Regions from separate parts of the Glutamicibacter sp. NPDC087661 genome, predicted to be linked through region 2. Evidence: riboswitches for the same ligand, from Rfam matches in the RefSeq annotation. Region 2 holds a riboswitch; the other holds the start of a gene.
What was found. Region 2 has a riboswitch for S-adenosylmethionine ahead of ACIOTN_RS15775 (O-acetylhomoserine aminocarboxypropyltransferase/cysteine synthase family protein). Riboswitches for the same ligand answer to the same signal wherever they lie in the genome.
Positions count from the first base shown of each region.

Region 1: linked by a shared signal. The riboswitch ahead of ACIOTN_RS09715 (O-acetylhomoserine aminocarboxypropyltransferase/cysteine synthase family protein) and the one ahead of ACIOTN_RS15775 (O-acetylhomoserine aminocarboxypropyltransferase/cysteine synthase family protein) in region 2 are both predicted to bind S-adenosylmethionine.

Region 1 covers NZ_JBIUWE010000003.1:85,716-88,918, reverse strand. The annotation lists gene ACIOTN_RS09730 (methylated-DNA--[protein]-cysteine S-methyltransferase) at 1-86, opposite strand, end outside; gene ACIOTN_RS09725 (RNA polymerase sigma factor) at 83-580, opposite strand; gene ACIOTN_RS09720 (histidine phosphatase family protein) at 693-1,253, opposite strand; SAM riboswitch class I at 1,365-1,459, shown strand; gene ACIOTN_RS09715 (O-acetylhomoserine aminocarboxypropyltransferase/cysteine synthase family protein) at 1,575-2,948, shown strand; gene ACIOTN_RS09710 (CoA-binding protein) at 2,948-3,203, shown strand, end outside.
Region 2 covers NZ_JBIUWE010000006.1:125,363-128,565, reverse strand. The annotation lists gene ACIOTN_RS15785 (DUF1852 domain-containing protein) at 1-454, opposite strand, end outside; gene ACIOTN_RS15780 (LysR family transcriptional regulator) at 577-1,518, shown strand; SAM riboswitch class I at 1,747-1,837, shown strand; gene ACIOTN_RS15775 (O-acetylhomoserine aminocarboxypropyltransferase/cysteine synthase family protein) at 1,921-3,203, shown strand, end outside.

The DNA of each region.
Region 1 (3,203 bases), on a different contig from region 2:
GCCCGTTCAACGAGCCGGCCCTGCAGCGAGTCGAGGATTTGCGCTTCAGCGGCCGTAGCCTGCTGCCGATAATTTTTTCCGTTCATGGCTGCTCCCGCCATAGTTCTTGGTCATCCATCCGGGCCCGCAGATTCTTGATCCCATCGGCGCCCGAACGCCGGGCGGCAGCTTCGGTGCCGGAAAGGATTCCGGCAATTTGCGCGTAGCTCATTCCGCCCAGGTAGCGGTAGGCCACCACCTGCCGCTGCTTGCCAGGAAGCTGGTTCACCTCATACCACAGCTGCAGGTTTTCCAACTGCAGATCCGGCCGTTGGGCCGATGGGGCCAGGCTGTCCACGTCTTGGCCGATGAGGATTTCCGGCTTATTCCTGCGCAACTCGTCAATGGCTTTATTCCGGGCAATACGCACTAGCCATGCCAGGACATTGGCGTCCTCAGGCAGTTGCGGGTACGCCTTGAGCGCGGCGAGGAATGTTTCGGACCAGGCGTCTTGCGCGCGATGCTCATCAAGCAGGGCACGGCAAACGCGCAGGATGTTGAGTCCATAGTCCTGGACTATCCGCTCGAACGGTGCTTGCATGGCTCTCCTGGAATTTTGCGCCTTCATGGCTTCTCACCATGTAAACGTACGAGGAGACCATTTTGTGAGGCGTGAACGAAAAAAATTCCTTCACGCAGATACCCATGGATTCCTAGAATGCCACCAGATCCAATTCGCTGGCGATCTGCTCAAGGCGGATCAAGTCCAGGTGGAGCATTTCGCCATTTTCCACGCCTTGGGGATCCGTGGTTCCGGCCAATGCGTCGCGGATGGTGCGCATGGTGGCCCCATGGCTGACAATCATGACCTTGCGCCCGGCATGCCTGCTGGCCAAGTCCAGCAGCGCTGGCACCGCACGGCTCAAGATCTGGGCACGCGGCTCACGCAGGTCCTTGGCAGCAGCCGATTCCGCTTCGCTGACCTCGGCCATGATCCGGCCTTCCAGCGGGCCGAAGCCGCGTTCAATGAGTTCCGGAACGGCGTTCCCCGTCTCGGCCCCGATCTGCTGGGCAATCAGCGCGGCAGTTTCCCGGGCACGTTCCAAGGGCGAAGCAAGTACCAGCGACCAGTTCTGGCCGATCAGCTGGCGCCCGACCTCGCGAGCTTGCTCGCGCCCGGTGTCGTTCAACGGGATATCGGTACGCCCCTGCAGGCGCCCTGCAAGGTTCCAATCGGTCTGCCCGTGTCGCACCAGTGCCAGCGAAGTATCCATGGCTCCAGCCTAACCGGGGTAACAGGTATCGAAGAATCTCCGGCATTACGTCCAATACGCAACGTTACGACTCATAGTTGGGTCACGAACGGTCATGTTGCGAAGATTATTACACCATCCCGAGCGGCTGAGAGATCTGGTTCGATGACGCCGCAGCAACCTGCCACATCCGGTGGTTACGGTGCTACCGCCAGAAACGATGCAGCCGCCTACCCGTTGGACCACAGCAGGAAGCGACATTGATTCCGGGATTCCTGCCTCGATCGCGACCCGCCCTGCGGTGCCCGCGAAACCCCAATCGACAAGGAGTCGTAAGCCACCATGGCAGATCACAAGTTTGGATTCCGCACCCGCGCATTGCATGCCGGAGGCACCCCCGATGCCGAGCATGGCTCACGCGCAGTGCCGATCTACCAGACCACTTCGTTCGTCTTCAAGGACGCTGACGATGCGGCCAACCTCTTTGCCCTGCAGAAGTACGGCAACATCTACTCGCGTATCGGCAACCCGACCGTAGCGGCTTTCGAAGAGCGCATGGCTTCGCTGGAAGGCGGCATCGGAGCGGTAGCCACCGGCTCGGGCATGGCCGCGGAATTCGTCACCTTTGCGGCCTTGGCCCAGGCAGGCGACCACATTGTGGCTTCCTCGAAGCTCTATGGCGGCACCATCACCCAGCTCGATGTCTCGCTGCGCCGCTTCGGCATCAACACCACTTTCATCGACTCCAATGATCCCGCCGACTTCGAAGCGGCGATCCAGGAAAATACCAAGGCCGTCTACACCGAGGTGGTGGCCAACCCGTCCGGCGACATCGCTGACCTGGAGGGACTGGCCGAGGTGGCGCACCGCCACAATCTCCCGCTGGTGGTCGATTCGACGCTCACTCCCCCGTACATCCTGCGCCCTATCGAGCACGGCGCGGACATCGTGATCCACTCGGCCACCAAGTTCATCGGCGGCCACGGCACCACCCTGGGCGGCGTGGTCATCGAGTCAGGCAAGTTCAACTGGGGCAATGGCAAGTTCCCCACCATGACCGAACCGGTTGCCAGCTACGGCAACGTCTCCTGGTGGGACAACTTCGGCGAGTACGGCTTCCTGACCAAGCTGCGCAGCGAACAGCTGCGCGACTTCGGACCGGCTCTGCCGGCCCAGTCCGCATTCCAGCTGCTGCAGGGCCTGGAGACCTTGCCGCAGCGCATGGACAACCACCTGTCCAACGCGAAGCAGGTCGCTGCCTGGTTGCAGGCCGATGAGCGCGTGACCTACGTGAACTACGCCGGCCTGGAATCCCACCCGCAGCACGCGCAGGCCAAGGAGCTGCTGCCCATGGGCGTCGGCTCGGTCTTCAGCTTCGGGGTGAAGGGCGGGCGCGAAGCCGGCTCGAAGTTCATCGAAGCCCTGCAGTTGGCCAGCCACCTGGCCAACATCGGCGATGCCCGCACCCTGGTGCTGCACCCGGCCTCCACCACCCACCAGCAGCTGAGCGTCGAGCAGCTGGTCTCCGCTGGCGTGCCAGAAGATCTGATCCGCCTGTCGGTAGGACTGGAAGATGTCGAGGACATCCTCTGGGATCTGGACCAGGCGCTGGCCGCTTCGCAGGAAGCGATTGCCGCTTCCGCCGCAGGGTTCGAGGCTCCGGCCTATGACGGTTCCGCCTGCGCATTGCCAACCGCTTCGAAAGGAGCAATCTAATGACTGCCGTTGATACCGCTTGGGAAGGCCCTGGAGCCGCACAGCGCCTGGAGATCCTGCGCGACACCAAGTCCATCGCCATTGTCGGTGCCTCGAACAAGCCATCGCGCGCCAGCTATTTCGTGGCTACCTACCTGCTCTCCTCCTCCAAGTACAAGGTGTATTTCATCAACCCGGTACTCGATGAGATCCTGGGCCAGCCGGTGTACAAGTCGCTGGCCGATCTGCCGGAGACCCCGGATCTGGTGGAGGTTT
Region 2 (3,203 bases):
GCCCATGGAGATCGCCAAAATCCTCCGGAAGCACCGGGGCTCCGCTGTCATTACACGAAGCTGGAAGCACCACGCTGAAGTCGTAATCGCGGACATAAGAAGAAAAATTATTGCCGACCATGCCATGGGACCGAGTACCCATGAGTTTATCCACGATCGTGGTTTCAAGCACTTCTAAAAGTGGAAATTCCTGATCGGTATTATCGGCAGAAAAATGAACATTTGCGGAAATGATTTCCAATTCAAGAGAATAGCGGTCGCCTTGGGGATTATCCCAGTGAGCCAAGGAATTGAACCGGCGGTTGATCATCGTCAGGGCATTGCGCAGGTTCTCTTCACGGCGCTCTCCGCGTGCCAAATTAGCGAAGTTTGTCGTGGTGCGCGAATTTGTCGAAGGGGAATAATTCTCGTCGAATCTTGTGGTGCTAATGCTGAAATTTAATGCGTCTGCCATGATGGCCAATCTGTATTTGGGAGGCCTGGGCAGGCCGAGGGGAAGTCGTTGCGTCAATCATGCAGGGTGATTCTTGATATCAGGTAACTCGATATAACTATGGATTCATATAGACTCGATCTATGGTTCAGGGAACAAATGGCTTGACACTGCAGCAGCTGCGCTATTTCGTGGCGGTGGCCTCCGAGGGATCCATCTCCGCCGCAGCCGACCTGATTTACGTCGCACAGCCCAGCATGTCGGCGGCGATGAAGGAGCTTGAATCACGGGTCGGGCGCACCTTGCTGATGCGCTCGGCCAGGGGAGTGACGCTCACCGCCGAAGGCGCAGAATTCCTCGGCTACGCCCGGCAGGTGCTCGAGCAGGTGGAGCTTCTTGAGCACCGCTACCTCGGGCGCCCCGCCGCGCGGCGGCTGCTGGGCGTCTCGACCCAGCACTACTCCTTTGCGGTGGATGCCTTTGTCCGGATGGTCCAGGCCAGCGGGGCCGAGGAGTACCAGTTTTCGCTGCGCGAGACCCGCACCGAAGAAATCATCGAGGACGTGCGCACGCTACGCAGCGACATCGGGATCCTCTACCGCAACGACTTCAACCGGAAGGTCATCGACAAGCTGCTGCGCGAATCCCGGCTGGTCTTCCACCCGCTGTTCCTGGCCGATCCGCACATCTTCATCTCGCGCAGCAACCCGCTGGCCACCCGGGACCAGGTCACGCTCGAAGACCTCGAAGACCTGCCCCGGCTGACCTTCGACCAGGGCGCGAATAATTCCTTCTACTTCGCCGAGGAGGTGCTCTCCACGCGCTCCAGCCAACGCGAAATCCAGGTCTCCGACCGCGCCACCATCTTCAACCTCATGATCGGCTTGGGCGGGTACACGATCTCCACCGGCATCATCAGCGACGAGCTGGATCCCTCCATCGTGGCCATCCCGCTGGCCATCGAGGAGCGCATCGAGATCGGCTGGATTGACCACGCCGCCATCCCGCTCACCGACCAGGCCCAGCGCTACCTGCAAGAAGTGCGAACGGTGGTCGCCAGCTTCGGGGTAGAAGTGCTCGGCTGAGCCGCCAGCAGCGTAACCGCCGGTCATGGAGCACCGGCGCATCGTCACAAAATTCAGGAGAAACCGCTAAACCATGCGGTTTTTCTCAATTCTGCGCGTCACAAAGTGGTGCCAACCACCGCGTCGTCATGACAAGGCGACGACATATGAAGCGTAGCGGCCTTGTATGAAGCCGGGCGCCGGATATCGCTTGCACCGTTTGCGGCGGATAGCCAACCATGGAAGAACAACCCATCAAGAGCGGCCGAGAGATCTGGCTCGAAGACGCCGCAGCAACCATCGGGAAACCGAAAGGTGCTACCGCCAGGAACGATGGAGCAGTTCCGAACGCGTTTTTGCGTAGCTTCGTGCCGCCGCACGATGCCAATCGGTGCACTCCCTCGCAGACAACGAGGAGGAGCTATGAGCCAAGGAACCGACGCGGTCCACGCCGGATATCGCCCGAGCGGAGACTTCCGCCCGATGTTGCCGCCACTGCACAATTCCGCAGCCTACCAATTCCAGTCCCACGCCGAAGCGATCGAAAAGTTCGCACTGCGCCAGGCCGGCTTCACCTACTCACGCACCGGCAACCCCACCGTCTCGATTCTCGAACAGCGCGTGGCAGCACTGGAAGGCGGAGCCCAAGCGGTAGCCACCGCCACCGGACAGTCTGCGGTTGCCTTGTCCCTGCTGGCCCTGACCCAGGGACCCAAGCACATCGTGGCTTCCTCCTCGCTCTACGGCGGCACCGTGGATCTGTTCACCGACACCTTCGCCGACTTCGGCATCCGCATCAGCTTTGTCGACCAGGCCGATCCGGCCGCCTGGGCCGGGGCCATCGAGGAAGACACCCGGGCCTTCTTCCTAGAGTCCGTCTCCAACCCGCTGTGCACCGTGGCCGACCTGCCCGCCATCGCGGCCATCGCCCACGAACACAACATCCCGGTGGTCGTGGACAACACCCTGGCCACGCCACTGAATATTCGCCCGCTGGATTTGGGTGCCGACATCGTGGTGCACTCAGCCACCAAGGGCCTGGCCGGACACGGCTCGGTACTCGGCGGGATCGTGGTCGACTCGGGGAACTTCGACTTCACCGATGCCGTCCGCTGGCCGCAAATTGCCGCCCCGCGCGTGCGGCTGAACAACACCTCGCTGCTTGAACGCCACGGATCGGCTGCCTACGCGATGCTGGTCCGCTCCAAATTCCTACACGATCTGGGCCCGACCCTGGCTCCGGCCAGCGCCCAGGGGATCCTCGCCGGAATCGAAACCCTGCCGGTGCGCGCCGCCCATGTGCAACGCAGCGTCACCACGCTGATCGATACTCTGGCCTCCCACCCGGGCATTGTGGCCATCCACCACCCGTCGCTGCCCACCCATCCGAGCCACGAGCTGGCCCAACAACTCACGCCCAAGGGCACCGGCTGCGTGGTTGCCATCGAGTTGGCCCACCCGTCGCTGGTCTCCCCGGTAATCGATGGGCTCACGCTGATCTCGCTGGCCGCCAATGTGGGGGACACCCGCACCATGATTTCGCACCCGGCGACCATGACGCACTGCCGGCTCTCCGCACAACAGCTGGCCGACGCCGGCCTGAACACCTCCACCCTGCGCCTGTCGGTCGGGCTGGAAGACCCCGCCGACCTGCTCGCCGACCTCACCCAGGCACTGGATCTGGCATTGGACCAGGCCCTGGCCCC